DNA from 2 places in the Corynebacterium sp. H113 genome. Region 1 is predicted to be linked to the other one. Evidence: riboswitches for the same ligand, from Rfam matches in the RefSeq annotation. Region 1 holds a riboswitch; the other holds the start of a gene.

The links. A riboswitch is a leader RNA that binds a small molecule or an ion and turns the genes downstream of it on or off. The one in region 1 is predicted to bind cyclic di-AMP.
Region 2: another riboswitch for cyclic di-AMP. It lies ahead of WG938_RS09975 (C40 family peptidase); the one in region 1 lies ahead of WG938_RS06605 (resuscitation-promoting factor Rpf1 domain-containing protein).

The regions. Positions count from the first base shown of each region.
Region 1 is NZ_JBBHKZ010000003.1:603-16,518, reverse strand. It holds gene serC (phosphoserine transaminase) at 1-870, shown strand, start outside; gene sepH (septation protein SepH) at 1,009-2,202, shown strand; gene WG938_RS06640 (DUF6928 family protein) at 2,217-3,107, shown strand; gene WG938_RS06635 (TrmH family RNA methyltransferase) at 3,111-3,962, opposite strand; gene WG938_RS06630 (NCS2 family permease) at 3,972-5,441, opposite strand; gene WG938_RS06625 (DUF3027 domain-containing protein) at 5,653-6,381, opposite strand; gene WG938_RS06620 (glutaminyl-peptide cyclotransferase) at 6,405-7,313, shown strand; gene WG938_RS06615 (DUF2771 family protein) at 7,382-7,912, shown strand; gene WG938_RS06610 (cold-shock protein) at 7,988-8,422, opposite strand; cyclic di-AMP (ydaO/yuaA leader) riboswitch at 8,913-9,108, shown strand; gene WG938_RS06605 (resuscitation-promoting factor Rpf1 domain-containing protein) at 9,127-9,831, shown strand; gene WG938_RS06600 (hypothetical protein) at 10,066-10,257, opposite strand; gene WG938_RS06595 (helicase-associated domain-containing protein) at 10,323-12,719, shown strand; gene WG938_RS06590 (DNA repair helicase XPB) at 12,773-14,452, shown strand; gene WG938_RS06585 (DUF3239 domain-containing protein) at 14,496-15,134, shown strand; gene WG938_RS06580 (alpha/beta hydrolase) at 15,147-15,916, opposite strand, start outside.
Region 2 is NZ_JBBHKZ010000005.1:20,414-36,329, forward strand. It holds gene trpD (anthranilate phosphoribosyltransferase) at 1-775, shown strand, start outside; gene WG938_RS09970 (DEDD exonuclease domain-containing protein) at 782-2,377, opposite strand; cyclic di-AMP (ydaO/yuaA leader) riboswitch at 2,819-2,976, shown strand; gene WG938_RS09975 (C40 family peptidase) at 2,990-3,628, shown strand; gene WG938_RS09980 (C40 family peptidase) at 3,855-4,904, shown strand; gene WG938_RS09985 (glycosyltransferase family 4 protein) at 4,947-6,095, shown strand; gene WG938_RS09990 (ROK family protein) at 6,187-7,194, shown strand; gene WG938_RS09995 (lysophospholipid acyltransferase family protein) at 7,268-8,032, shown strand; gene WG938_RS10000 (polyadenylate-specific 3'-exoribonuclease AS) at 8,062-8,553, shown strand; gene WG938_RS10005 (class II 3-deoxy-7-phosphoheptulonate synthase) at 8,704-10,092, shown strand; gene pknB (Stk1 family PASTA domain-containing Ser/Thr kinase) at 10,227-12,497, opposite strand; gene WG938_RS10015 (Rv2175c family DNA-binding protein) at 12,557-12,922, shown strand; gene WG938_RS10020 (phytoene/squalene synthase family protein) at 12,952-13,956, opposite strand; gene WG938_RS10025 (alpha-(1->6)-mannopyranosyltransferase A) at 13,953-15,461, opposite strand; gene crtI (phytoene desaturase family protein) at 15,458-15,916, opposite strand, start outside.

The DNA of each region.
Region 1 (15,916 bases):
TTTGGCCTGATCGAAAAGAAGTCCGCACACCTTTCTTATGGCGAGTTCTCCTCGAAGTTCGCTAAGGCCGCCAGCCAGGCTCCTTGGCTTGATGCACCACAGGTTATTTCAGGCGAGCCAGGCGACGCTCCAGCAGTAGTCGCTGGCGAAGAGGGCGTAGACCTCATTGGCTGGGCTCACAACGAGACGTCGACTGGCGCAATGGTTCCAGTTACTCGCCCAGAGGGTTCGGACGGTCAGCTCGTAGCTATCGACGCAACCTCCGGCGCAGGTGGCCTTCCAGTCGATATGTCGCAGGCTGACGTTTACTACTTCTCGCCGCAGAAGTGCTTTGCCTCCGACGGTGGCATCTGGTTGGCAGCGATGTCTCCAGCAGCTATCGAGCGCATTGAGAAGATCAATTCGTCTGACCGCTTCATCCCTGCATTCCTGAACTTGCAGACCGCAGTCGACAATTCTCGCAAGAACCAGACTTACAACACTCCAGCCGTCGGCACGATGCTGATGCTGGCTAACCAGGTCAAGTGGATGAACGAGAATGGTGGCCTCGATGGCATGGTGGCACGCACCACGGAGTCTTCGTCGACTCTGTACACGTGGGCTGAACAGCGCGCTGAGGCTACTCCATTCGTCGCAGATGCTGCCAAGCGTTCCCTCGTCGTCGGCACCATCGACTTCAACGATGACATCGACGCTGCAGTTATCGCGAAGATCTTGCGCGCTAACGGCATCCTCGACACCGAGCCGTACCGCAAGCTGGGTCGCAACCAGCTGCGTATCGGCATGTTCCCAGCAATCGAGCCATCTGACATCCAGAAGCTGACCGGCGCGATCGACTGGATTCTGGACAACGGCCACGCAGCTAAGTAGAAACAGTTAGGTCTTTTCCACGACTTTTCCGTCTCCACACCCCCACACACGCCACATTGTCAAGATGTACGCGTGCTGGGGGTGTTGTCGTTTAGCATGAAGGTATTAATGTCCGCCATTCCTGTAGGAGGTTTTCGCATGCGGGAGCTCAAGCTCGTCAAGGACGGCGGTGAGTCCGGGGAGTTGATTCTCACCCCTGTTGACGGTGACGGAACTGAACAGTTCCGGCTTCCACTTACCGACGACCTCCGTGCCACCCTCGCCAACACCGTTGCTGAAAATGCAGACTCGGCCAACTCGGTAACTCCTGAGGTCAAGTCCGCCGAAGATAGCGCTCAAGCATTCCTCGATGCTGACGCAACCGACGCAACAGATGCAAGCGATGCAACTGCCGGCCACGATGCCGTCGCAGAGGCAGAACCTGAAGCAGACAGCCCTGTGGGAGACGTGGCGACAGATACCAATACCGCAGCTGACGATGACTCGGATAATGAAGCCACAGTTGAGGCTGCTGCACCGAAGGCTCCCGTCGCAAAGCCATTGCCGCCTCGAGCGCCAGAACCACGCGTAATTTTGCGTCCACGTGAGATTCAGGAACGTATTCGTGGCGGCGCAACCGTTGAGGAACTCGTCGAGTTCAGTGGCATGGCTGCAAAGAAGATCGAGCCTTTTGCGCACCCTGTGCTGGCGGAGCGTGCCCGTATCGCGGAACTAGGCAAGCAGTCTCGTCCTCGTCGTTCGGATGGACCGGCGAAACTCACGCTGTGGGAGATCTTGGCGACGGCTTTTGCTGCTCGAGGACAAGAATTGTCCGATGCGAAGTGGGATGCACGTCGCGATCCGACCGGACAGTGGATCGTCTCGGTCGCCTGGAATGTCGGGCACACGGAGAATCTCGCAGAGTGGAGCTACCAGGCGGATGGTTCACACGCACTGACGGTTTCTCGCAACGAGCTAGCTGCTGAGCTGGTGGATCCTGACTTCACACGTCGTCAGAATAGTGCGGTTGGACAGGACAATCTGTCATCTCCGCAGCGTCTGCCAAGCACGTGGATTCGTCCGGTCGCCAATGACACCGACCCAGCCGGCGACAAGAGCGCTGACCGTGATGGCGAACCAACCCACATCCCGTCTAGCAATACCGCCCAGACTCGATTCGGCGATGCTGCTCAGTCTGCACAGGGCCACGCCGATTCGAACGATGACGACGATCTCGATAGCTTCCTCCAGCATCCAGATGAAGGAGAGCACCCGAAGCGTCGTCGTAAGACGGTCATGCCGTCCTGGGAAGATGTTCTTCTGGGCGTTCGACCTAAAGAACCTAAGAAGTAGGAGCTTCCACGAAAATGCGCCCTCTCGTGGTGACTCTGTGGTTTGTCAGCTCCGCTGACCCTCTAGCGGTGTTGAACGCTGAGCCTGGTCACGACCGTGGTTTCGGTCGCAAATACCTAGCTCTGCTCGATCCTCGCATCACGCTGACCCCGATCGGCGATTTCCCGCTGAACCGGTCCGCACATGCCGGCCCGCATGAGTTTTATATCGGGGGTTTCGACGGGCTTGCAGTAGTTCAAACCGTACTTGACGACGTCGCGAAGATCTCCGACCTCCCACAGCGCTACCTGCGTGGCATAGCTGCGACAGACGTGTTTGTCACCGCAGAAGACCCGGTTTCTGGTTTCGGCGCGTTCGCACATTGGCGAGCAGGCGTGCTGAAGCGTGCTTTCTCCGCGACACCGTACAAAATTGTCGAAGACGAAGGCTTGCCCGATCCAGTCGAGGGTGACTTTTGGGCAGGCCGACGAACCCCGCAAGACGAGGCGTATCTGCAATCGCCGGAGTTCGACATTGATCGAGGCGTGCGCTTGCCATTCGCACCAATCGACATGGCACAAGCTGTCATTTCATCATGGCTGGGCTTCGACCCCACCGCCCAGGCACCGGATATCCCGGTCAGTGCATTCGCAGTCGATGGCCGCAAGGTGAAGGACATCCCGCCTCCCCCACCCCGGCGAGCACGCGTGAACGCTAGGACCCCGCAGCAGCCAGACGATGTCACGGATTACGACGACTACGAAGTCCACGACCTCGTCGATGATCGAAATGCGCCGGAAATTGTCACTCGCGGATTCTCCCGGTTAGGTCGTGACACGGCGCGTTTAGGTGTCAATGCTATTCACGGAGTCAAGACACTCTCGGCCAAGGCCTGGGGACTGCTGCAGCGACGTAACCGTCGCTAAGCGTTAGCTACTTTCGACGACCCGAAGGCGCTCGTAAAAGGCGATAGCAGCGGCTGTAGCGACGTTGAGGCTATCTGTACCTGGCTGCATGGGGATACGGGCGCGGACATCAGTGGCACGCATGGCGTGCTCCGTGAGCCCAGGTCCTTCAGCGCCAACCAAAATGGCAACTTTTTCTGCCTCCATGGCCTGCCACAGCGGCACTGCACCATCGCCCGGAGTCATGGACACTACGCGAAAACCTTCGTCCTTCAAGCCGTCGAGGCTGTGCTGCCATGTTGTCGTACGACCAGGAAGCGTGGCAAACGGAGTGCGCAAGACGTGCCCCATGGATACCCGTACGCTTCGCCGATACAGCGGATCCGCACAGGCTGCACCAAACAACACACCATCGACGCCCATGCCTGCGGCATTGCGGAACAGAGACCCGATGTTTTCGTGGTCACCGACGCCTTCCAGTACCAACAGTGTTCGGGCGTCATTAACCACCTCCGCGACCGTCATTTCTGGTGCGCGGTCAGCGGTAGCCAGCAGTCCGCGATGCATGTCGAAGCCCGCTGCCTCCGCCATCGTCTGCCTGGTGATCTCGTACCACGGCACCGTCGTAGCAATGGTGAGTTGTTGCGAACTGAGTTCGTCGTAAAGCTTCTGAAGCTTTGGCGCGGTGCCAAAAATCGCGCGGAGAGGGAATCGGGATTCGATGAGGCGTGGCACAACAAGAAAACCTTCCGCAATCACCAACCCCTTCCCGCCGGGAAGGTCCGGGCGGGAGTCAGAGTGATTCAGATTTCGAATGTCATCCAAACGAGGATCGGAAGCTTCGGGAATCTGGGTGAAGCGGAAGGTTTCGGTCATACCGAAATACTATGCGCCAAGCAGATTCATAATCGGATCGGCAACGAAGTACACAACAAACAGCAATGCAACGACCCACATCAGTGGGTGTACTTGCTTCGCACGGCCAGAGAACATAGCCATCACTGCGTAGGTAATGAAGCCAACGCCGATACCATTAGCGATGGAGTACGTGAATGGCATGACGACGATCGTCAGGAATGCTGGCAGCGCGATGTCAAAGCGATTGAGGTCGATGTCCTTAATCTGAGCCATCATCATCGCGCCAACGATAACGAGAACTGGCGCAGCAGCTTCGATAGGAACGATCTCGTACAGCGGTGTGAAGAACATAGCCAGCAGGAACAGCACGCCAGTGACAATGTTGGCGAGGCCGGTACGGGCACCGTCAGCAATACCCGCTGCGGAGTCAACGTAAACCGTGTTTGACGAACCGGACACAGCACCACCGACTACCGCACCAAAGCCTTCGACAACAAGAGCGCGCTTCATATCCGGCAAAACGCCGTTCTCGTCCGCCAAACCAGCTTGCTTGCCCAGGCCGGTCATCGTGCCCATAGCATCGAAGAAGTTCGCCAGGACGAGGGTGAATAGCAGCATCGTCGCACCGATGACGCCGACGTTGATGAAAGCGCCAAAGAGATCAAACTTGCCAATGAGCGAGAGATCCGGGAGCCCGCCTACTCCGTCCGGGGTAGTCGGCACAGCCAAGTTCCAGCCAGTTGGCGATGGCTTACCGTCCACCATTGACGGGCCAGCCTTCACAATGGCTTCCACAATCAGCGCAATGATCGTGTTCACGACAATGCCGATGAACAAGCCACCAGGAACACGAAGGACGACCAGAGCGCCACAGATCAAAATGCCGAGCACGAAGACGGCCGTTGGCCAGGAGGCAATCTGCCCGTCAATGCCGAGCTGTACTGGAACAGTAGTCTGCGCTGCATCGGGGATGCGGCGTACCAGTCCGCCGTCGACAAGTCCGATCATGGCAATGAACATGCCAATGCCGACAGTAAGAGCTGCCTTCATTGAAGGTGGAATGGCGTTGAACACTGCAGTTCGGAAACCGGAAACGGCCAACGCAACAATGATGATGCCGTCGAGCACCACGAGGCCCATGGCTTCAGGCCACGACAATCCTTCGTTGGCAACAAAGGTCACGGCAACCAAGGTATTGATGCCAAGACCAGCAGCAATACCGAACGGGTAACGAGCAAAAACACCAAAGGCAATGGTGAGAACACCGGCGGCGAACGCAGTGACCGCTGCAACGCGGGACATCCCCAGGGTCGCGCCCGTATGGTCTGCGATATTGCCAAGAATGATCGGGTTCAGCAGGATGATGTACGCCATTGCGAAGAACGTGACGACGCCGCCACGGACCTCGGTGACTACAGACGATCCACGCTCTGTGATCTTGAAAAATCGATCGACCGCACTGACGGAAGATTGATCTTTCTGTGCAGTGTCAGCCACCGCAGTGGCTGGTGCTTGTTGTGATTCTGGAACAGAATCTCGGCTCATATTTTTCTCCCTACAGGCGAGCAAATCGGGCTTCCGCGATGCACTCGACAAAAGTGAATCGAGTGACGGGAAAGCCGTGCATTACCAATTTTGCAGCCCATACCCGGGGTAGAGCAAAACTTAGCCGGTGGCGGAGGCGTGCCGAGTCGATATATTCAGCCTTTTAATTGAGTTCCGTCCGTTCGACAATCTCTTGATCATCGAATGCCTGCTTATCTGGCACGCCGTGGCCAACGACTTCAGGTGTGGCGGAATGCGCACCACAGCCGTGACCATGATGGACAACAGAACCGTCGAAAGCCCACTCGTTCACGCATACGCCCCAATCCCGGCCTAGTGTTCCGGACAACGGAATATGGAATGCACAGGAGCCACAATTTAGGAGCGAATTGACTGCGAATTCGCTATGAGGTCCAGTTTCCCCGGACTTCCAGCGAGCATCGGCAGCTCTCTTGCCCTGCTCGGTAAGCTCGCGAACATTTGGTTCGCCTGGGGTCAACCGCTCGTCGTCAGGTGCTGGTGGCATGAGATCACGGGGTCCTAAGTCTCCCGGCCGAATGCGATCCTCATACGGAATCCACTCCGGTGCCTGCAGCGCAGTGTCACCGGGAACCAACGCAACTTCACTGACGGTGATGTACTTCGACCCCTCAGCCACGGCCACCACGACGTGCCATTCCCAACCCCGGTACCCAGGAAGATTCGGTTGGAAACGGTGCACCGCGACGCCAGGAGACGTCATAGCCACGCCTACGTGCTCGCCTGCGGGGCCTTCGCCGAGGTCTTCAATAGCCTCGCGAGCTACTTCCATGGCCTTGCCGGCTACTACTCGCCCGCCTGCAGCACCATCGCGGCGTTGCCGATTCTGTGAACGTCGTCGATTGTCAGTCACACTGCCATCCTAGAGTGATAGGGATGAACCTCCAGACGTTGGTCGCTCCTGCAGGCATGTCAAGCCATTTTCGCGTCAACAAGCGCACCCTGTTCGCTTGTCTGGCTCTTGCCACAAGTACGACAGCGATGACAAGTTGCGGTGATGCTGACGACTCCTCAGCTGCCGACGACCCGTTGCCTGGTCAACCAACTCAATTTGATGTCCGAATCGTCGCAAAGCATCCTTCGGACCCGCGTGCTTTTACGCAGGGGCTGGAGCTGGACAAGGATTTCAACCTCGTCGTTGGTACGGGCATGTATAACGAATCCGAGATCTACCGCGTTAAGAATTGGCCGAGCAATGGCGCAACGCCCGGCACGAAGTCGGAGCAACACAAGCTCGAACCAGGGTTATTTGGCGAGGGCATCACGATTGCCGATGACACTGTCTGGCAATTGACCTGGCGCGAGAATGTCGCTATTGCACGGGATGTCGCAACGTTGCAAGAACAGCGTCGCGTGCGTTACGACGGCGAAGGCTGGGGCATCTGTGCATTCCAAGACAAATTGGTGATGTCTGATGGGAGTGGCCATCTACAATTCCGCGATCCTGACACGTTCGGTGTCACCGGTGGAGTTGATGTCACCAATGGAGAAACTCCGGCCACTGCATTGAACGAGTTGGAATGTGTCCAGGGTTCTCGTGGGCCAGAGGTATGGGCGAATGTCTGGCAGACGAACACGATTCTGCGGATTGACCCTGCAACCGGGCACGTCACCGGTGAAGCTGATGCGACGGAACTGGTTAACCAGCTACCTACCGAAGCACGCGCACGAGCCGACGTGCTGAACGGCATCGCCGCCTACCGGGGCACCGGAACTTTTCTTGTAACCGGCAAGTATTGGCCAACGTTGTACCAGGTGGAATTCGTTCCCCGGCAGAAGCGCTAAGCTCACCTAGAGACCTGCCCCGGGTAGGGTACAGCGAACACGCAAGCAATCTTCAAGGAGCATCCACGATGGCACGTAAGAACAGGAAGAAAGCCCTCCAGCTGATTGGGCTTATCCTTGGTGTCGGATTGATCATTACTGTCATCGTCATCGCTGTCGACAAATTCAGTGATCGCGCTATTGAAGACCCGAACGCTCTCACCATCGAATGGAAGAAGGGCGACGAGGACGTCGTCGTCAAACCATACCGTGTGTGCGACCTATTCGAACAGGATGCGTGTACCGTCACCGAAGCAAATGCCGCGCACATCAAGTTGGGCTTGGAAGAAACAGGCGAACTGAATGTGGGCAAAGAGGTCGGTTCAGGTAAGTGGACTGTACAGCGATTTTTCTCGGATGAGTCTGTGAACTCCGAGTCCGTGAAGGAACCTGGCGAGGCCATGAACGAGACTATCGCTGGCTCTACCTCTGTCAATGGCGAACGCACGCCACTTGGTGTTGTTGAAGTTTCTACTGCTGTCGTTGGCAAAAATGCCGCCGGCGAAGAGACGACCTACGGAATTACGTGGTCAATCGTCAACGACTCGGCGGCAATGTAGCGGCAAAGCAATTGCGTGCCAATAACTGCTAGCTCGGACTAAACAGATCTCAAGGACCTCAGGGTCCTTCAGAGTTTATGCATCAAGCTCCCGCGCCACTGCGCGCAGGACTTCTGCAACCTGATGGCCGTGCTTACGATCCGGGTAGCGCCCTGACTTCAAATCATGCTGGACTGTGTTTTCCAGCATCGAAATCATGTCCGAAATCATTCCATTGAGCTCGCTCGGGCTGTGTCGCTTCACTGGCTTGCGGGCACCTTGACCTCGGCCGCCCTGACCTCCTCGCCCACGTCCACCGCGACGCTGTGGCTCGGAGAGAACGCTGATGCGCAATGCCTGCGGGCCTGGCCGACCATCTGCGTAGTCGTACTCGATACGCTGGCCTTGGTGGAGCTCTTCTACACCCTCCGGCAAGACCGCATGGCCGACGTACACGTCTTCGCCATCTGGATTTGAAACAAAGCCGAAGCCACGGTCTTTGTCGTACCACTTCATTTTGCCGATCGGCACGTGACATCACCTTTCTTCATCACTCGATTGTCGCGCACTTTCAATGGAGCCATCGGCACTAGCAATAGTTTCTAGTACTAGCCGACTGTTCGCGCCTGGTCACGAGCGACAATTGATAATTGTTAAAGAATACAAGTGTACAGCATCCGTTTAGATAAACACTTTTCGACGGCCTCGCCACTGACCAGACACTGAAGAACCATTGGGAATTCGGGAACTCACGGACTGATAACGACTTTATAACGTGAACTTCACCACTTTAGGGGTAATTCACATGTGCCACTCTGCTTTCATCTGCGGATTCACCCTGGGATTATAGGAAGTTCGGCCAATGTTATCACTTTTAATAATAAATCTTCTCTCGGCGATTTAGCGTGACTATTCCGTTACAAACCGCTACCGTGCTGTTACGAAGCGCATGGCAGCGTGGTCGCATTTCGCCAAACCCCGTTCTGGGCGACACTAAACACACTGCTACGCCACACAATTTCACAGGGACATCCTGATCGAAGAACGGGGTCGGGGAAACCACAAAGCAACAGCTCGCCTGTGGCTTTTGTTGGACAAGCACATCGTTGAACTCATATTGCGCTTGCATCCTTGGGGTGAGGCCGGACATCCGTCCGCCGGGCAATCCTTCCGCCCGAATCCGACAGCTAACCCCGACGGCGACACCAAAAGTACAACGAGAGGGACATTCCATCATGGCTCGCAACACCAAGAACACCGCAGCAAAGGTCGCCATCGCAGGCCTCGCAGTTGGCTTCGGCGCCGCTGCATTCGCACCAGCAGCATCCGCTGCTCCTTACTCCGACTGGGAGCGCCTGGCCGAGTGCGAGTCCGGTGGCAACTGGCACATCAACAACGGCAACGGCTACTACGGTGGCCTGCAGTTCAGCCCAAGCACCTGGACCGGCTTCGGCGGTGGCGAGTTCGCTCCAACCGCTGACCGTGCAACCAAGGATCAGCAGATCTGGGTTGCTGAAAAGGTTCTAGCGTCCCAGGGTTGGAACGCATGGCCTGCTTGCTCCCAGCGTCTCGGCCTCTCTTCCGGCCCAACCGAGCGTCCAAAGCCAGTCAACGGCGTTACCCCATCTACTGGTCCCAATAACGCAGCTGCTGGCATCAACCTGACCGACCCGGCTTCGATCCAGCGTGTCATTGATCGTATGTCCCGCGCAGCTACCGCTGGCGACCTGCAGGCGATCATGAACGAGGTCCAGGGCGTTGCAAACGCAGCTGGTATGCCAGTTCCAGCCGAGATCACCAACTTCTTCAACATCGCAATCAACGGCTACGGTGGCACCCCACAGGTTCCAGCAATGCCAGCAATGCCTCAGCTGCCTGCAATGGGCTTCGACACCCCACAGGTTCCAGCAATGCCAGCTATCCCAGGCTTGCCTTTCTAAGTTTGGAAGGTCGCCAGTGTTGCACTGACGAATACCTACAAAGAAGCCGCCCTACTCCAACAATGGAGTGCAGGGCGGTTTCTTGTTTGCGCCAACCAGCTAGCGCAGTCCAGCTGGCGCCATTCAGGCCGATGCGATCAATTATAGATCGGTTTTGGAAAGGCGAAAGCCGCGCACGCCCACCAGGACATGCGCGGTCATCAGCACACTAAAGCGCTAACGTGACGTCAGCGACTACTTGTTAATAATCGTGGTTGGGTGCACGTAATGCAGATCCTCTGCAGGAACTGGGAACTCAATGGAGCCAAATGGAGAGTCCGCACCAGCGTGCTTTGCAATGAGCTCTGTAACCGCATGCTGTCCAGGCTCGAGATCCTGTGGCCAGCCTGCATCGACGTACTGGTTTTTCTTCTGAACGTTAGCCATAGATTTGATTCTCTCAGAAAGTCGACGCACAGTCACGTTTTCTACTCACTAAGGTGGGGGTTGTCATGACCGAAATCACCCCCTTCCCTCAATTCCGCCAATGGTTGGAAGATCGCCCCGATCGATTCCTCATTGAGTTGCTGCATAAGCGACCGGATGCGGTCTCCCCGCCTCCGCGTTCCACGGATGTCCTTGCTGCTCGGCTACAGCTTCGTGCGTCCATCATGCGCATGTTGCCCGAACTTACGGCACTGCAGCTCGCGGTCATTGAAGCAGCAGCAAGCGCCGGCGCTGAACTCGACCCCGTCGCGATGTCTACAATCATCGAGAACATCGGCGACTCCTTAGAAAAGGCCAAGATCGATCGTAACCAGCGACCTACCGCGACCCATATCAGGGCTGCTGCAGACGAGCTTCGTCAGCTCGGTGTTGTCTACGGCAATGGACCAGGTGGTGGTGGCACGTTTGTCGGAAAGTCCTCGCGAAAGAAGCCACTCCCCTTCGAAGACCAGTTGATGCTGGTCGACGAGATTTCCAGTTCGCTACCACCAGGGTGGTCGATTCTACCCACTCCAGGTGCGCCTTCGGTCGCCACTATTCGGGCTCTACTTGACGACGTCGACACCAAGCAATCTCGACTCCTCACCACGCTGGCCGAAGCTGGCGGACTCGGTACCACCAAAGATGCCGACCCCGATGCGGATCCGTCGTTGCCGGTACCTCGACTCATTGCGAACGGATTGTTAGAACGCGTCGACTCGTCAACTGTTCGGCTGCCTTCTCGTGTGCGAGCAGTCATGCGTGGTGCTGCGATCCCCGATGTGCCCGTCATTCTGCGCCCGAGTACGCCCGACACAACTCCGATTCGCGATATCGATGGCCGAGCTGCCGGTAACGTTCTCGAGTTGTTGCGCATAACAGCAGACCTATTGACTCGGCTCAGCCATGATCCGTCGCCAACGCTGAAAGACGGAGTGATCGGGGTTCGCGAGCATCGCAGCCTCCTATCCGATATTGGTTGTTCGGAAGCAGAGCTCTCCCGCGCCATGTCCTACGCGGAGGCTGCTTTATTGGCCACCGTCGGCACGCCTCATCCGCTGCCACCCAATGACACTGGTGGCGACTACTTCACTCCTATGGCAGCTACCGATGAGTTCTTCGAAGCGACAGCTGCGCAGCGGTGGGCACTGCTCATTCAGGCGTGGTTGCGCCACGATTTCGCCCCATGGCTCGTTGGTACCCCGGGTCCCGATGGTAAGAAAATTGCGCTGTTGTCAGCCCACGCACGCTTATCAACGCTGCCACCACTGCGCCACGCAATCCTCGATGTGCTCGTTCAGGCATGCCCAGCCATTGACGGCACAGCACCGAGTTCAGCCGTCGCTGACTTCCGAACGGTCTTTGCCACCCAACGTCCGATTCTGGCAGCACGCACAGCGACCGAGCTTCTCGACGCTGCCCTCGACGACCTAGCAGCCCTTGGCCTCGTTGTCGTGCAAGGAGATGCCGTTGCGGTGACTTCGGCAGGTCGGGTCGCTGTAGGTAGTTCAGCTGATGATGTTGCGGACACACTAGCCCCATTGTTACCGGCGCCGACCGAGAGCATCATGGCGCAGGCAGATCTCACCATTTTGGTACCAGGACCCGCAGCACCCGCTCTTGCCACCATGCTTGAGTCCTTCGCTGATTTGGAATCTCCGGGACTTGCCAGCGTCTACAGAGTGACCGAAACCTCCGTTCGCAGAGCGCTAGATTCCGGAGTGGCAGCCCGCGATATCCAGGATTTCCTGGCGCAACGCTCGCTCAGCGATGTGCCCCAATCCATCACCTATTTGATCGATGACGTTGCGCGCCGACACGGCCTCGTTCGCGGTGGCCCTGCAGCCAGTTATATACGGTGTGATGACCCAGCTGTGCTCGCCAACATCATGTCGACACCCGTCGCCACGCAATTTGGTCTACGACTCATTGCAGATACTGTTGCAGTCTCGCAAGCGCCGCTCGTTCAAGTCATGAATGCACTTCGCGATGCGGGGCATTCCGCCACCGCCGAAGACGCTCTTGGCGCAGCACTAGACTTGTCGCCGGAACCTTTCCGCACGTCAGATGCCCCTCGACGTCCCGCAGCACGACCAGAAACAGTTACCGACGCCGGTCGTATCAGCCAAGCTCTCGAATCAATGCGAGCGGGCGACCGAGCGAAAGATAGTGATCCATCCACTCGGATCGACATGGACGACGATCCTGCAAGCGGCGCCGCTGCCCTTTCGCTTCTGCAGCGAGCATGCCGAGCTGGCCGTGATGTCACTATCGGTTACGTGGATCGAAATGGGCACAAGGGACGTCGTAAAGTGCGCCCCGCTACCGTATCCGGTGGGCAAGTCGACGCGATCGATCCGGCAACCGGCCAAGTTTTACGCTTCCTGCTGCACCGAGTAACAGAAGTCGTGTTAGACGATTAGCCCGAAGCAGGCCATAATGGAGTTTTGGCTCTATTAGAGAGGTTTGGTGGCTTATGGCTTTCGGCACTGGTCCACTCATTGTGCAATCGGACAAGACTGTCCTGCTGGAAATCGATCACGCTGAAGCCGAGGCTGCCCGTGCCGCGCTTGCGCCGTTCGCTGAACTGGAGCGCGCTCCCGAGCACATCCACACTTACCGAATCACACCGCTGGCGCTGTGGAACGCCCGCGCTGCTGGTCACGATGCGGAGCAAGTCGTCGATGTGCTCGAAACCTACTCCAGGTTCCCGGTTCCGCAGCCTCTACTTGTCGACGTCGCAGAAACCATGGACCGCTACGGACGCTTGACCTTGCTCAAGCATCCGGCTCACGGCCTTGTGCTGGAGTCGACGGATCCTGCCGTGCTGACTGAAGTGACTCGTCACAAGAAAATTCGCCCGATGCTCGGCGAGCAGATCGACGACGATACGTGGACCGTCCACCCTTCCGAACGAGGACGCATCAAGCAGGAACTGCTGAAGGTTGGCTGGCCAGCCCGCGACACCGCCGGATACGTCGACGGCGAGGCACACTCCATCTCGTGGGACGGCAACGGTGACGTGTGGGAGCTCCGCGACTACCAGCGTCACGCAGCGGATTCCTTCCGGGAAGGTGGCTCTGGTGTCGTTGTCTTGCCCTGTGGTGCGGGCAAAACCATCGTCGGCGCTGCTGCCATGGTCGATGCACAGCGCACGACGCTGATCCTGGTCACTAATACTGTCGCTGGACGTCAGTGGCGCGATGAGCTGCTCAAGCGTACGTCGCTAAGCGAAGACGAAATCGGCGAGTACTCGGGCGAACGCAAGGAAATCCGTCCGGTCACCATCGCGACCTACCAAGTGGTCACGCGCAAAACCAAGGGCGAGTTCCGTGCCCTCGAACTTTTCGATTCCCGCGACTGGGGCCTCATCATCTACGACGAAGTCCACCTTCTCCCTGCCCCAGTTTTCCGCATGAGCGCAGATCTGCAGTCGCGTCGACGCCTCGGTCTGACCGCCACCTTGGTTCGCGAGGACGGCCGCGAAGGCGACGTCTTCAGCCTAATCGGGCCAAAGCGTTACGACGCTCCGTGGAAAGACATCGAAGCCCAAGGCTGGATCGCTCCCGCCGATTGCATCGAAGTCCGCGTCACTGCAACAGAGGCCGAGCGCATGGTCTACGCCGTCGCCGAAGCAAATGACAAGTACCGCCTGGCTGCCACCACACCGACGAAGATCCCCGTGGTCACGAAGATCTTGGAGCGCCACAAGGGCGAACCCACACTTGTCATTGGCGCGTACCTTGACCAACTTGAAGAACTCGGCGAAGCACTAAACGCACCGGTCATCGATGGCAAGACTCCCAACGCCACGCGCGAGAAGCTTTTCAATCAGTTCCGCAGTGGAGAATTAACAACTCTCGTCGTCAGTAAGGTCGCAAATTTCTCCATCGACCTTCCTGAAGCATCCGTCGCAGTCCAGGTGTCTGGAACCTTCGGCTCTCGCCAGGAGGAAGCACAGCGCCTCGGACGGTTGCTCCGGCCGAAGGCCGACGGCGGTGGCGCAATCTTCTATTCAGTGGTGACGCGGGATACCCTGGATACTGAATATGCGGCACACAGGCAGCGTTTCCTCGCAGAGCAGGGCTACGCATATCGCATCGTCGATGCCGACGAGCTGCTTGGCCCCACGCTTCCCGGCGACGAACTCTCTTAGACGTCGAACTATCAGCACTGACCTACCAAGGACACTCAGCACAATGAGCTTTACTTTTCCCGTTGATGAAAACCACAACAAGGAAAACAACGAGTACTACCGCGACGGCCGTCGACTCAAAACTTCGGGCATCGTCTTTTCGGTACTACTCCTCATTGCAGCCGGAGTGCTGTTGTGGCTCGGCAGTGCCGGATGGACCCTGTACCTCGCCATCTTCCTGATCGTCGTCGGTGTCTTCTACCTCTTCGTATCAGTCAAGCTCGGCTCCGCAGTCACCGCACCTCAACAGCTTTACGACGAGTCGCCACTATGCCCTGCTGTGATCGCAGAAGTTGAGCCACGGACGATGACGCTCATGGCGCTCGTCGATACGCGCAAGGATCAGAATTGGGGAACTCCGCAGCGAGCACTGACCCTAAGGACTGTCACGAAAGTTTCAGGCGTTCCGCGTCGTCGTGGGGCTCGAGTGCCAGCGGTGGCTGTAGGCGGCAATCACCAGGAGAATTCGGCTTCATTTGACCAGGTCACGCCCGTGCCAATCGCTTGGGGCACACGCGACACCAAGGTTGTGCGGGAAGCTGAACGAACTATCGCACACGCCGACTGGATGCTGCTGCAGAACAATCTCGACCGCGTTCCAGATATCCGCGCGACGAAGCACGATCTACTAATTATTGACTAGCAGTCTCCCGGATTAGTTGGAGTAGCGACCAGCCTGCTGGGACCAGTCCCACGAATCTTCATTGGCCTTGTCGATCGCTTCTTTGTCGTAATCGCCTACCGCGACGTCGGGAAGCTCCCGCTCTGTCTGCGTAACCTTCACAATGAAGCGCGCAAGATCTGTGATGCGATCACGCTGGACCGCCGGTACAGCGACTAGATGAGTTGCCAGGTATGTCTTGACCATCGCACTACCGCCATGTGCATTGACCAACTCAGCGAACTCGGCACCACCACGGACAGTATCGTCCTTGCTGCCGAGCTGTACCAATACCTGAAGTCCCTGCGGGATAGTGCGTCGTACGGGCGACACAGTTGGATCGATAGCGTCGGTAGTGCCAAAAACAGCAGTCAACAGCTCCTCTGAGTAGCCAGTGAGATCCAACGCTGGCGCTGTGAGCGCAAGGACCGGCAACTCGCCCGTAATGAAATCAAGTGCTCGGACACACGTATGCCCGCCAGAAGACACACCCCAAAGGACGATGTCGTCCAAGTTGGTCCGAACCCGAACTTCCTCAGGGAAGACAGCTGGGAACTCTGCTGAGCCAGAGGCAGCATTGCGCAGTTCATTTACTACCGCACTGACGTCTTCTGCGGCCGCTGGCATCGGATGTTCAGGAGCCAAACGGTAGTCAACATCGACGACCACCGCACCGGAACGTTCTGCGAGTGCAGCGCAGTCAGGGCCAAAAGAATTCTCCCTGAGCACGCCATTACCCATCCACCAAGCACCACCATGTGCAG
Region 2 (15,916 bases), on a different contig from region 1:
CGGCGATGGTGCGCATACCGTAAATATTTCGACTATGTCGTCGGTTGTCGTCGCGGCATCGGGTGTTCCGGTTTTGAAGCACGGCAATCGTGCAGCGTCGTCAAAGTCGGGTGGCGCGGACATGTTGGAAGCGTTGGGTATTGATATTGCCGATGGTCGAGTCTTCTCGCCGTCGCACCCTGACTTCGTTCTGCGATTTATCTTTGCAGCGTCGTATCATCCGGCGATGCGCTATGCAGGGCCGGTGCGTAGAGAACTTGCGGTGCCGACGATCTTCAATTTGCTTGGTCCACTGACCAATCCGGCTCAGCCCTCGTGCAGTCTGATTGGCTGTGCTTTTGAAGAGCAAATGGAGGCCATGGCGGGTGCATATGCACGCCGCGGTCAACGTGTACTCCTTGTCCGAGGTAGTGATGGCCTGGATGAAGTAACGGTGACTGGACCTACTCGGCTGTTTTTTGTCGAGCACGGCGAGGTCCACGAGGATGTGATCGATCCGGAGGATTTCGGATTCTCGTATGCACCAGCGGATTCCTTGCGTGGTGGTACGCCGGAGTACAACGCAGAGATTGCTCGCCAAGTCTGGGCTAGTGAGCTTCATGGTCCCATTCGAGATGCAGTAGTTCTCAACTCCGCTGCATCTTTGGTTGCATCCAAGGGATTGCAGGGGCGCACGCTTCAGCAGGCGCTGACGGAGGAAGTGGCAATTGCCGATCATGCGTTGTCGTCGGGGCGTTGTAAGGAAATTATCGAGTCGGTCATCGCGAACTCCTGATGTGCGTCAGGCCCCTTTAGCCTCACGTGCTCTTAGCGCCCATTCTCGATATTTGCCGACACCTTCTATATGGGATGCCCACGGAGACGAGGTTGGTCCAATATAGACGTCGTCACGTGTGAGCCATTTCCAGGTAATGGAGAGCTCATCCGGTGTCGTGCCACGGAAGGGGGCGGCAGTTGGCGTGACCGTTTCTGCGGATGCAGCGAGTAGTTCGATGACATGGGCGACGCGGGCGCCTCGTGGGCAGTGTCCGGACGCAGCGAGTTTCCCGTGACGAACAATTGCGAGATTCCAGCCTCCGCAGCCGTCTGGGAAGGCAGCATGAACTTCTTCGATTGCTGCCAAACTTGCGAGGCGTTGTTGACGGTCCAGAAGCAAGATTAATTCCGATGTCACATCACGCAAGTGGGCAGCACGACGGTATCGGCTTTGGTCTGCTGCATCTGACACGGCGCGGATGAGCGCGGCAATGCGGTCCGCGCCCCCATGGCGAAGTTCGGTGGCGATGCGGGTGAAACTGCCGTCGCCGATTCCTAGGGTGTCGCGTGCTTCGAGCGCGGCATTTCGAGTCTTGAATGGGCCGATGCTGAGTTCGCCTTGCGGAAGCCGACTGGCTTTGGCGGAGTCAGCCTTGCCATTGCTAATGAGGTACCAGCCTCGACCGGGTTCCTTCCGCTGGCGGTTATAGGGTGGGCGCGTGCTGGACAGAAGCCTGGCCTCCCGGACTTCAGCTGCGAAGCCATGGACGCACTCGATGGTGTCAATGCTTTCGGTGAGCATGACCATTTCTGACATTCGTTTCCGCGGGTCTGAACCATTGAAGTACTGGTTCAGCCGTCTGCGAAGGTCGACAGCAGTACCTATATATAAGGGGTCGCCGTTGGCAGATTTGAAAACGTACACACCCGGGCTGTGAGAAACATTGTCAATGAGGGAGCGTTTCGCGCGGACGCGAGGATCGACTGCAGGGGAGTATGCAGTTAATTCGTCAAGTGTTTCGACATTATGTCCGCCCAACCGTTCAATAAGGAAATAGAGGACATCGACGGTCGCGGCGGCGTCGTCAAGCGCTCGGTGCGTAGGTGTCGTACGTGCTTTCGCATATCGTGCCAGCGTGCCGAGTTTGAACGATCCGACCGTCTGTCGGTCCAGGACTTTTCGAGCGAGCCCTAGCGTGTCGACGACCGTCGGAGCTGGCCAAGGGAGTCCGAGTGCTTTGCAATTTGCCTGAATAAAACCGATGTCGAAGCGAGCGTTGTGAGCGACCCACACTGAACCTTCGGCAAACTTCAAAAACTGGGGCAGGACAGTTCCTATTTGGGGCTTGCCGACGACGTCGTGATTTGTAATACCCGTCAAATTGGTGATGAAGCCTGAAATGTCGACTCCAGGATCAATCAAAGTGTTAAAGCGTGCCAGCTCGACGCCTCCCCGAGTTTTCACAGCACCGATTTCCAGAATGTGATCACCGTCTGGGCGCATCCCTGTTGTTTCCAAGTCGAAAACGACAAAGGTCGTATTGAACAACAGGGTGTCAGCCTCTGATACGGATTCTCCCGAACCGGAGGACAAGGGGAGAGAAGGCTGATGTTCGATCACGGCTCCACTGTAGTTTCTCGCTTGGATTGGATGATGTTCGACCGCTATGAGTACTCGCGGGCAGCGTTATGAAGCCGTAATCGTAATGTGAATAGCGGGGGACAAGTGAAAGTTGGGGCAGAAAATAAACCGGGAAAGTGTATAGTGACATAACTCACATATAGAATTTTCATGGATGAAATGGTGCCAAACCTATGGAAGTACGCTGTTGTAATTCACCCGCTCATAGCTCCAGGTGGAACACTGTTTTTGAAATCTCCTGTCGGCAGGGTTGGTAGGGTAGCAATTTTGATAACGGCAAGGTAACGGCTTGATGGTCGCCTTGGTAACGACTTGGTTTCAGGTTGGTATTCGCGCGTCGACTGGACATAAGTCGATTCCATTTCGTAATCTTGCTGAGACATTGCAGCGGGGCCACAAAGTGTGGTGGCCGCTCATGGACAAGAAACCAGGCCAAATCAATTCCCTACAAGGAATTGAACCGGGGAACCACCTCAAACCATGGGGTGAATCTCACCGGTATTTGCCGGTGGGTAGGAAGTTCTTCCATACGCTTCCGAACCCGTCAGCTAACCCGGTCGGCACTAAACAGGAAGATTCGGAGTCTTTATCATGGGTATGCATTCCCGCCGTTCCAAGATTGCACGCAACGCAGCAGTTTTCTCTGCAACCATCGCTGGTGTTACCGCACTTGTTGCTCCAGCTGCATCCGCAAATCCACTTGCTCAGGTTCCAGGCCTGGACATGATCCCAGGTGCTCAGCAGGTTGTTGACCAGTTCGGTCAGTACATCCCACAGGGTGACATCGCTTCGCAGATCCCGGCTTCGGCACAGCTTCCAGGTGCTCAGCAGGGATTCGAGCAGGTCAACAACTTCGTAGGTAATCAGGCGGACGTACCTTCCGTAGGTGGACAGTCCGGCGTTGTTGCAGCAGCTCGCTCCCAGATCGGTACCCCATACGTTTGGGGTGGCACCCAGCCAGGCGGCTTCGACTGCTCCGGTCTGACCCAGTGGTCTTACTCCCAGGTTGGCAAGTCCATCCCACGCACCTCCCAGCAGCAGGCATCTTCTGGTGCTCCAGTTGCTTTCGGTGCAAAGCAGCCAGGTGACATCATCTCCTTCTACTCCGGCGCTAGCCACGTTGGTATCTACTCCGGTGGCGAAAACGTTATCCACGCTCCAACCGAGGGTGACGTTGTGCAGGAATCCCCAATTTCCTACATGCCAGTTAACAACGTGGTTCGCTTCTAATAAGCGTTTCTTGTTTCCATTAGGTGTCAGTAGTCGGCACCTAGTTGGTTAATACGCCGTAATTGAATAGATTCTTATCATCCTGTTTCAAGGGCGAGGTTCCACTGTGATGGAAACCTCGCCTTTCGGCGTTTTCTCGGTCGAACTTCAGTTCAATATGCCTGGTAGATACTGCTAGTATCGATGGCAGTAGTTTCTTTAATTCTGTTCTTGAAAGGCGTACCAGTTGTCTAAACGAGGACGTCGTGGTGCTTCTTGCTCCACCACCCGCGGAGCGCTTCTTGCAAGTGTCGTAATTTCGGCGATGTTGGTTCCTGTAGCCGTAGCGCCTTCCGTGTCGGCGCAACCCGTCGAGTCAAATAATGTGTTCGCTCAGATCGAGTCACTGTCGCGCGAAGCGTCAGCTGTTTCTGAGGAGTACATCCGCATCGACGAAGATGTGAAGGCGAAGGAAGCTGAGCTTGCGGGTTTGGAAACTCGCGTCACCCAAGCGACGGAGAGGGCAGAGAGCCTGCGGAGCTCTGCAGATGAGTTGAAGGGTGATGTCGGTACGTATGCCTTGCAGCGTATGCGTGGCCAGACTCTGGATCCGATGACTGCGGTTCTTGGCTCAGATGACGCGCAGTCAGCGATTGACCGTTCGGCGTATGTCAATCAGCTCGCTCGCGACAAAGAAAACAAGCTCGCTGCAATTTCTCAGGCGCAACGCGCTGCTGCTGATGAGTACGCGGCGGCTTCCTCTGCCCGCACTATTGCGCAGTCGGAGCTGAAGGGTCTGGAAGTAAAGCGTGGCGAGCTCGACAAGCGCGCTGACGAGCTCGAAGCCTCCATCGATGAAGTTACCGTGCTGGTCAATGCGCTTACTCCAGAAGAGAGAATTGTTTGGGAAAACAAGAACAACCCGGTCACGGTTGGGTTGGAGACGTTCACTGGATCTTCTGCAGCGGTTGATGCCGCGATGACCAGGATTGGTGCACCCTATGTGTGGGGCGCAACCGGTCCGGATTCCTTCGATTGCTCAGGTTTGATGCAGTGGGCATATGCGCAGATCGGCAAGTCCATCCCACGCACTTCCCAGCAGCAGCTCGCTGGTGGCACCCCAGTCGCGTTCGAAGATCTGCAGCCAGGTGACCTGATCGGCTTCTACCCAGGTATTACGCACGTCGGTATGTATGTTGGCGATGGCAAGATTATCCATGCAGCGGACTACGGCATTCCTGTTCAGGTAGTGCCGATGTCTCAGGGGGGTCCATACCAGGGGGCTGTTCGCTTCTAGGCATTGCACGCTTCTCCGGGCACATTCGCTACTGTTGCGGGTGTGCCCGGACGTGTTTTGCTGATTACTAATGATTTCCCACCCCGCCAGGGTGGTATCGAGTCGTACCTTCGTGATTTCTGCGACTGCTTGAACCCTGAAGACATCACTGTTCTCGCATCGACTCGAGCTCCGGGCGCGGAGACGGTCGAGCACGACTCAGCGTTGCCATATCGAGTGCACCGTCTGCGGGATCGGGTCTTGCTGCCACTTCCGCACGTAGCCCGTGCAGCTGCGAAGATCATCGCTGACGAATACATCCATACCGTATGGTTCGGAGCTGCGGCACCAATGGGTTTGCTGGGCGCTGCTTTACGACGAGCCGGTGCCGACCGCGTCGTTGCCACTACTCACGGCCATGAAGTGGGTTGGTCCATGGTTCCTGGCGGGAGGCAATCACTACGGACAATAGGCCGTTCCGCGGATGTAGTGACATACATTTCGCAATACACGCGCAATCGTTTTGCAGCGGCGTTTGGCGCTGGTACTGCGTTTGAACGATTGCCTTCTGGCGTCGACATTGATCGTTTCGCGCCTAACGCTGAGGCTGGTCTTGCTATTCGTCAACGCCATGGACTTGATGAATCCACTCCGCTGATCGTGTGCATTTCTCGGCTCGTCCGTCGTAAAGGGCAGGATATGTTGATTCGAGCACTGCCTGCGGTGCTTGCCGACGTTCCCAATGCCAGGTTGATGATTGTGGGTGCAGGTGGGCGTCGCGAAGCTCTAGAGAAACTGGCGGAGCGAAAAGGGGTAGCGGACCGCGTCATTTTTACGGGAGCTGTCCCGTATGAGGAATTGCCGGCGCATTACAACGCTGCGTCTGTCTTCGCGATGCCAGCACGAACCCGAGGGGCAGGGTTGGACGTGGAAGGTCTGGGCATCGTGTATCTCGAGGCGCAAGCGTGCGGTGTGCCAGTTATCGCGGGCGATTCTGGTGGCGCGCCGGAGACGGTTATTGATGGCGAAACTGGTTTCGTTGTCGGTGGTCGAGATGTAGCTGGATTAGGTAGCGCGTTGGTCAAAGTCTTGGCGGACCCAGTGCGCGCTGCGGAGATGGGTGCTGCTGGTCGTGCGCATGTCGCAGAGCATTGGACGTGGGATGTGATGGGCGCGCAGCTTCGTCGAATCTTGGCTGTTGATACTGAATAACCTTCTCGCTGCATTCCTAGGTAGAATGAGCGAGTTCGTTCGTATCTAAATGCATTCAGATGTGCACTTTGGGTAGCGCACCTTAAAAACAATGGAGTTTGCAGTGCCTTTGGAAGCCTCTCCGCAGCAGATGCAAGATGTAATGCCGACAACGATCGGCTTCGACATCGGCGGCACCAATCTGCGTGCAGCAGTGGTGCGCGGAGACGGAACGATTGTCGAAAGAATGCAGACATCTTCCGACGGTTCGGTGAAGGCTGTGGAAGACGGCATCGTTCGAGTGACAGAACGTTTGTATGCCATGCATCCTGAAGCTCAGGCGGTGGGGTTGGCGGTCGCTGGGTTCTTGGATAAGGATCGGCAACGAGTGCGCTTTGCGCCGCACTTGCCGTGGCGTGACGCAGATGTAGTTGCCCGACTGAGCCCTCGGCTTCCAGTACCTCTCGAACTCGAGCACGATGCCAACTCGGCCGCGTGGGGTGAATACAAATTCGGTGTCGCACAGAACGTTGATAATTGGGTTCTTTTCGCTGTCGGCACCGGTATTGGCGGCGCCATGATGCACAACGGCGAGATCTTCCGTGGTGCATACGGCACTGCACCAGAATTCGGTCATCTCACAGTTGTGCCCAATGGCCGCCCATGCTCGTGTGGCAAGCGTGGCTGTCTCGAACGCTACTGTTCTGGCACAGCACTTGCAGCCACTGCTTGTGAGCTTGCCTCGACCCGACGCTTTGCGACGCCACTCGTCGAATCATGCCTCCGTGGAGAAGTCACAGGCACTGACGTGATGGTGGCAGCACGAAATGACGATCGACTTGCTGTCGCCGCAGTCCAGGAATTTGCTCATTGGTTGGGGCAGGGGTTGGCGCTGGTAGCGGACATCTTCGATCCTGAGCTCATTGTGATCGGAGGTGGCGTGGCCCAGGCAGCAGACCAGTATCTGGACACTGCCACAGCATTGCTGGGGCGTTACACCACTGGAGCTGGTTATCGTCCGCTTCCACGTGTTGATGTGGCCTCGCTCGGAGTGGATGCTGGCTTGATTGGGGCTGCGAACATTGCAGCGACGAGCGTCGTCAAGAATTCCCGTACGTAGTTTTCACGGAGAAATTTAAGCCACGCCCTTGCGAAGGCCAGCGAATGTCACAGCAAGCGGTAAGATTCGACCCGTGAACAATCGGTGGTATTGGTTTTTTAAGAACATTCTTATCGGCCCATTCCTTCGGGTATGGAACCGTCCGTTTTACAAGGGTGGCGAGAAGATCCCCGAAACCGGTGGAGCTCTGATGGTGAATAATCACCTCGCGGTGATGGATCACTTCTTCTTCCCGCTGGTGTGTGATCGTCAGCTCACGTTCCTAGCAAAGCAGGAGTATTTCACTAACCCTGGTTTGGTTGGCCGGATCCAGAAGTTCTTCTTCACTTCGGCAGGTCAGGTTCCCATTAACCGCGAGTCTGGCGATGCGGCTCGTGATGCCCTGCAGGCTGGACTGAAAGTGCTTGAACGCGGTGATCTGATCGGCCTGTCCGCCGAAGGTACACGTAGCCCAGATGGGCGACTGTACAAAGGCAAGACTGGTGCTGCACGTATGGCTCTCAAGAGCGGTGCGCCGGTAGTTCCCGTCGCTTTGATCAATACCGAAAAGGCGAATCCAATTGGTACCTGGATTCCACGCCCATACCGCGTTGGCGTCGTCGTCGGCGACCCGATTGACCCAGCTGATTACGCAGACATCACCGATGAGTACCAGGCTGCTCGTGCGCTGACGGACGACATCATGAAGGCTCTACAGGAACTCTCCGGCCAGGAATACGTTCATGAGTATGCGTCGGTCGTGAAAGAGTCGCTGAACGCAGGCAAGGGCTACCCAGAGGGCACGGAACCAGGTGGCGCACTGACTACACCAGCAACGAATCCAGTACCACGCGGATAACACGATGGTGGCTAACGTAAAGTAAGAGCGTGCGCTATTTTTATGACACCGAGTTCATCGAAGACGGTCACACCATTGACCTAGTATCTATCGGTGTCGTCTGTGAGGACGGTCGAGAGTACTACGCAGTATCGACCGAATTTGATGAACGCAAGGCAGGGCAGTGGGTTCGACAGAATGTGCTGAACCAGTTGCCAAGCCCGTCGTCCCCACTATGGAAGTCCCGCGCAACCATTCGAGAGGAACTCACCGAGTTTCTTTGTCCTCGCGGCGATGATCGCCCGGAGCTGTGGGCGTGGATCGGCGCTTATGACCATGTCGCATTTGCTCAGCTGTGGGGAGATATGACGAAGCTCCCACGACAGATGCCACGTTTCACCCGTGAACTACGTCAGTACTGGGAAATGGCTGGTAAGCCACGACTTTCGAAGCAGGCTGACGGAAAGCACGATGCTTTGGCAGATGCCCGGCATAACTTGGTTCGTTTTAACGAGATCGCGAAGGCGTTGCCTCTCCGCTGATGCGACCGAACACGACATTGTGTGTCATGTCAGTTCTCGACGAATTGCTGTGCCGGTGCCAGTTTCGGTGATCGGCACAGTGCCCCCGGTTATCACTAGAACATGGCTAGTTAGGTCCAGCAATGTAGTTAGTGGCTAGAATGTTCCATTGTGAGTTGGAGCATTGACCTACCCGTAGACGAATTGCCTGATCTGCCACCATTGCCAGCGGACCTACGTGCCCGTTTGGATGAGGCACTGACCAAGCCGGCATTGCAGCAGCCGAGCTGGGATAAGGATCACGCGCATCGCGTGCGCCGCATCCTTGAATCTGTGCCACCTATTGTGGTCGCGCCGGAGATTCGTAAGCTCCAACAGGAAATGGCCGACGTGGCTAACGGTCGCGCATTCCTTTTGCAGGGTGGCGACTGCGCTGAGACGTTCGAGTCCAACACTGAACCGCATATTCGCGCGAATGTGAAGACCCTGCTGCAGATGGCCGTAGTTCTTACGTACGGTGCATCGACCCCAGTGGTGAAAATGGCTCGTATTGCAGGTCAGTATGCGAAGCCACGCTCAAAGGACATCGATGGCGATGGTCTGTTGAGCTACCGAGGTGACATGGTTAATGGTGTCGAGCCAACAGAGGAGGCTCGCGTCCACGACCCAGCTCGAATGGTTCGCGCCTATGCTAACGCATCTGCCGCCATGAACTTGGTTCGTGCCCTCACTAACTCCGGTACCGCTGACTTGCATCGTTTGCACGAGTGGAACCGTGAGTTCGTCACCAACTCGCCAGCAGGTGCGCGCTACGAAGATTTGGCGCGCGAGATCGACCATGCGCTGTCCTTCATGGCAGCCTGTGGTGTGTCGGATACCAATTTGCAAACCGCGCAGATCTACTCATCGCATGAAGCATTGGTCGTGGACTACGAACGCGCGCTGCTTCGCCTGGCCGAAGACGAGGACGGCAGCGAGAAGCTGTACAGCCTGTCTGCCCACCAGTTGTGGATCGGCGAGCGTACCCGCGGTCTTGACGATTTCCATATTGCGCTGGCTGCGCTGATCGGCAACCCAGTGGGTGTGAAGATCGGCCCGACGACGACGCCGGAAGAGGCTGTTGCGTACGTCGAGAAGCTAGATCCATTGAACCAGCCAGGTCGATTGACTCTGACCTCGCGCATGGGCAATGACAAGGTTCGCTCGACATTGCCAGCAATCGTCGAAGCTGTGGAAGCTACTGGCCACAAGGTGATCTGGCAGTGCGACCCTATGCACGGAAACACGTACAGTGCATCCAACGGTTACAAGACCCGTCATTTCGACCGTATTGTTGACGAGGTGCAGGGCTTCTTCGAAGTTCACCGCCAGATCGGCAGCCACCCGGGCGGTTTGCACATCGAGTTGACCGGTGAAGACGTAACGGAGTGCCTCGGTGGTGCGCAGGACATTCTTGATGTTGATTTGCCAGGTCGCTACGCATCAGCGTGTGATCCGCGATTGAACACCCAGCAGTCGCTGGAACTCGCGTTCCTTGTTGCGGAGATGCTTCGTAACTAGTCAGCGCAACTGGTTAAAACATTGCACACAGTGGGGTCGACCTATTTTCAGGTCGACCCCATAGTTGTTCAATGGTGAAAATCAGCAGCGATCAGAGAAAAGTGCCACGAAACGAATGCTTTTCGTTTGTGCTGCTACAGAGTTCGAACCGTCACCTTATCGCCAGACTTCGCGGATTTCCCTGCGCGTGGAGTTTGAGTAATGACCAGTGCGTTTTCGCCACCATCATTCTTCAAATCGAGTTCAAGTCCCGCCTCGCTGACCGCAGTACGCGCTTCGGCAACGGTCATCCCAATCACCATGGGCACACTGACGCGGTTTGAGACAACGATGTCAATATTTGGCTCCGCCGGGTCAACTAGTTTTCCGGCAGCGGGCGAGGTCGACTCGACCTGACCGGCTGGCAGCGAAGACGACGAGGTTTCCTTTGTCTCCGTCACAGTCAACCCCGCAGCGTGCAGAGCGGTGGTGGCTTCCTCAGCGGACATGCCCCGGACATCGGGCACTTCGATGGCATTATTAACAACAAGCGTGACCTCAGAGTCGCGTTCCAGACCAACTCCCGGTTCAGGTGAGACATCGAGGACTTCGTTCATGTCCGCTCCTGCCTCAAATTCCGTGTCAACGCGCGCAACTTTAAGCCCTGCTTCTGTCAACCGGGAACGAGCAACGTCTTCGGAGTCACCGATAACGTCGGGGACCTTCACAGGAGCGGCGCCCTTTGAGTGGTACACAGTCACAGTGGAGCCAACGAGTACAGCTTCACCTGGCGACGGTTGTGTAAACACCACTCCTCCGACAGGAACGTCATCTGAAAAGACTGGGTTGCCGGTCTTTTCCTTCAGTGTTCTTTCGGTAAGGGCAGCAGAGTAGTCAACTGCCGAACTATCCGAAGGGTAGCTCGGCACTACCGGTTTTCCCAGGCTGATCACCACTGCAACGTCTTCGCCTTTGACAACCTCACTGCCGACGCTGGGGTCGGTCCCGATGATGTGCGTCTTGGGGACACTGTTGTGGTACTCGTCCTTGGTCACCGGCGTAAAGCCAGCATCCGTCAAAGTCGTTATCGCTTGGCTCTGCGTCATTCCCGAGATAGATGGCACTTCGCCATAACGCCCCGAACCAAGCCACCATGCACCAAGACCCATGCCAAAGGTGGCAACCAGCGCAATGATGAGCCAGATCGCGCATCCGGTGCGCGTACGCTGACGACCAGCACGCTGGTGGGAGCCACCATTCTCAACCTCGTCGGTGTCGACTTCCCGTGGTGGGAACCGTTCCGGAACTGGAGCTTCTGCCTGGTACTGAGTTGTCTGCGAATCAACGGATGGCGCAATGGCCGGTCCAATGGGAACCGCCGGGCCAGGTGGTGCTGGGAACAGCACGCCCGTTTCATTACCGCCGTCATCGACAGCCCAGTCTTCCCGTGCAACCTTGGTGAAGTTCAGTTGTGAACCGGCTGCCTCGGCAGGCCGGGCTTCCGGACGGGTATTCATCTGTGTTGCTGCTGCCTCCAACGCACGATGCGAAGCGGAGTCAACCGGCGCTGGAACACGGAACCGTGGCAGACCGAGCTTTACGACGACGTCGTCAAGCGCTTCTCCAAACTCCACAGCAGTAGCGAATCGTTCGTGCGGATCGCGGGCACAGGCGCGGAGGACGAGATCATCGAACTCCGGGGGAACTCCATCGATGAGCTCGGACGGAGGAGGCACATCTTCTTTGAGACGCTTGAGAGCGATGCCGAGTGAACCATCACCAGTAAACGGTGTCTCACCAGTGAGCAGCTCGAACATGAGGACCCCCGCCGAATACACATCGGATGCGGGGGTGATGTCAGTTCCGGTGACTTGCTCAGGGGAGAGGTAGGCAACAGTGCCGACGATGACGGACGTAGACGTGATCTTGGCATCGGCCACAGCCCGCACGAGCCCAAAATCGGCGAGCTTTACTCGGCCGTTGTCGGAGATCAGGACGTTTTCCGGTTTGATATCGCGGTGCACCATGCCACGTTCATGCGCCAGTGATAGAGCTTCCAGAACCGGCTTCATCACCGCTGCAACCGCATGCGGAGGCATGGGGCCACGTTCGCGCAGTAGCTCGCGCAGCGTGCCGCCGTCGACAAGTTCCATGATGAGAAAGACGTGTCCAGCTGAGTCGACTCCCTGGTCATACACATTGACCAGGGTTGGATCCGTCATGCGCGCGACCGCACGAGCTTCGCGTTCAAAGCGGGCGCGGAACGATGCATCGTCAACGAACCGGGGATCCATGACCTTTGCAGCAACATGGCGACCGAGGCGAAGATCCGTGGCACGATGCACCGTACTCATGCCACCACGCGCAATGGTGGCGCCGATGCGATAGCGACCATCAAGAATGTCGCCTTCACGCAGTTCGGCCATCCGAGTCCGCCCCTTTCCGGAAAAACAAGTTTTTGTACTACAGCGGTAAGGTTACCTGTGTGAGAAAAATCCCTACCTGTACGGACATTCTAAATCCTGAAGAATCCACCCTAACCCTGCCAGATGTCGCGGATCGTATTGGCGTCGTTGTCACTCGTGTCCACTCGCTGCTGCAGGAGGGCAAGCTCGTTGCTGTTATGCGTGACGGAGTTCCGCGAATCCCTGAGCGCTTTCTCGACGACGATTCGGTGAATCGCTTTGTCCCCGGAGTTTTAGCAGTGCTGTCCGATGGCGGGTTCTCAAAGGAAGAATCACTGGAATGGCTGTTCGCCGACGATGAGTCGTTGCCAGGACGCCCAGTTGACGCGCTGCACGGGCACCTTGCACGTGAGGTCATGCGTCGTGCGCAGGCAATGGCGCTGTAAAACTCTGTCGCTGTAACTAACAGCCTGGTTTATTTAGTTTGCGCTGTTAGCGCACGTAGCCGTTTTTGTGGTCTGCCGGCGATCCACAGCAACATGCCAGCAGCTCCATTAGGAACGGCTACTTCCATTTTTCGAAGCTGCGGAACAACTGCGCGACCAGCGAAAACGTCATAGTTCGCTTTGACAATTTCGTCGAGAATATCCGAATACAGGACACGCGCCGTTCGAATGGCCTGTCTACTTGGCACCGCCAACATATCGATGCCTTTCTCGGCAGTGCGATACATCGACTGGTTTACAGCAATGAAGTGAGCAATCGCGGATCGAACTCGTGCATCTGCACATCCGTGAACATGGCAGTACCGCAGCCGATCCTCATCGACACCGAATGCCTCCCACTCATCGAGGGGGAGATACACACGATCGCGTTGCAAATCTTCCGATACATCACGCAGGAAATTCGTGACTTGGAAGGCTCGTCCTAACTCAGCTGCGTAAGGGGCGGCGTCGTCACGTGATACCGACGCTCGGGTGCCCAGAATCGGCAGCACTTCCAGCCCAATGACAGCGGCGGATCCCCACATGTACGAATCGAGTTGCTCCCACGTGCGAAAGTGTGAAACATGACCGCCGGTACCGGGGATATCCATGAGCATCGACTCGAGGAAAGCATCGGTGAGTTCCGTCGAAATACTCCACTCGCGCAGCGTGTGCGCTGTGGCAGCGAGGATATGATGCTCTTTCTCGCCGAACTCTGTGAGGACTGACTCTGGGACGGAGCCGTCGTGAAGCGTTTGGTGCAGAGCCTCATTGAGCGCCTGCACTCGTTGCTCGACAGCCTCAGCGTCTCTCACAGGGGACACTGAGCCATCGTCCAAGTCCACGTAATCGTCGATGCATCGCGCCCAGGCATACAACGCCCAAATTGCTAGACGACGACGCCACGGAAGCAACCGAGTCGCAAGAGCATACGTCTTGCCGTTTTCTTCGGTGACATCGCGGCACAGCTCGTATGCCTTCATCAGATCGTTCACTTGGCAGCGTCCTCTCGCCACTTCAGTGAGCCGTTCACCTTGCCGGTGAAGAGCCACGCGGTGGCAAACCATGCCGCAATAGTGACAACAGCCATCCACGTTGGGTCGTAGAAGCGGTTATTGCCACCACCGGAAAACGACAAGCTAAGAATCAGCGTCGCAATCACAGTGCCTTGGATGAGCCAGCGGCGAGGCTTCACCGCACCCATGGGAGTAAGCAAGCTCGCGTAGTACCACGGCAGGGCAACGGCATTGAATACACAAGCAACGCCGTAGGCCGCGACCATACCCAGCACATTGCGACGCGGGTTCTGGAAGAACAGGAACCAGCACACGACGAGTCCGGCCAACATAATGATGGACGACGCGATGCGGGTGTACGTCACGATGATGTTAAACGTGACATCATCGTTGATAAACGCCATGATCTTCGCAATAACGTTCGCCACTGCAGACGGTGCTGCCAGCGGATTAATCACCTTTGTGTTGCCACTAATTTCCGTGACCCAGCCCCACGTCGAGCCGGACAGTTTCGTTACCAGCGCCAGCGTCGCAACCATGATGGCCGCCAACCCGATGCCCACACCAAGGATGTGATGGAGGCGCTTAAACATATCCGTCCAATGTTCCATAGGCTTCTGGCGAGTAATGACCATCCACACAATAAAAGGCAGCGCAATCACTGCGGTTGCTTTCAACGACACAGCGATGCCGATGAGTACAGCCGACACAATGGCACCACGTACTGGGCGTGACTCCAGAGCAGCAACTAACGCTAAGGAAACCAGCCCGACCATCAATGCTTCGTTGTGTAATCCAACGACTAGATGCAACAGCACGAGGGGATTCAAGACTCCAAGCCATTGGGCAAGGACGGGGTCGCCACCAAGCTTCGTCGCAAGGCGTGGCACTGACCAGATGATTGCGTAGAAACCGGCAAGACACAGGATCCGGAAAAGAATGACACCAACAGTGATGTTGTCACCAACGATGCGCGTCACCGCTTCGCCGATACCGAGATGCAGCGGGCCATACGGGGTGGTGGTGTTGCGCCAGTCTCCCGAGACTTCGAGCAGCATCGGACCAGGATTGACTGCAGCGCCTTCGGTGTAGGGGTCGAACCCGTCACGCATCATCGCACCCTGCATCAAGTACGAGTACACGTCGCGCGAGAATGTCGGCGCGGACAAAGACAGAGGGATGATCCACCACAGCAAATTCCGGTTGATGGTCGCCAATCGAGCCTCGCGAGGTGAATCGATAGCATCGCCAGTACGACCCCACAAGACATTGCGACCAAGCAGCAGCCAGGCCCCCAGCACACCGACGATGCCGATCCAGATCATTGCCTCAAACAGCGCAAAGCCATGTCCGTACGTAATCCAACCCATACCGAGCGCATCAACGATACCACCGCGATACCGCGTGGCTCCGGCGCCGAATGAGCCGATTGCGATGAGAATCGCACCGATCGCGCCAAGGTGGGCGCTGGATAAACGGCTCATCCTTCATCTTCTTTCGCTGTTGATGGCATCACACTAGGCACAGAAGCGGTGCCAAATCGTTCTGCCGCGAGGCGCCCTGACACCATGACAGTGGGAACACCAACACCTGGAACGGTGGTTGATCCAGCCAATACGATATTGCCTGGCATCCGGTCAGAGAAATTGCGGGGACGGAATGGGCCGGTTTGCCGGAACAGATGCGCCAACCCGAACGGTGAACCGTCGCCCATGCCCTGTTCTGCCCAGGTTGCAGGAGTATCGATTTTGCCGGCGATCCATTGCGTGGAAATACCCGCGAACCCCCGTTCTTCCAGCTCCGTTGTGACTTCTGCGATGTAGGCGTCGGTAACCGATGCCCAATCGATTTCCGCCGACTTCAAATTTGGGCATGGAGCCAGCACACTGACGGGTTCCCACTGGGTGCCGTTGCTATCGGTCACAATCCTCGTCGGATC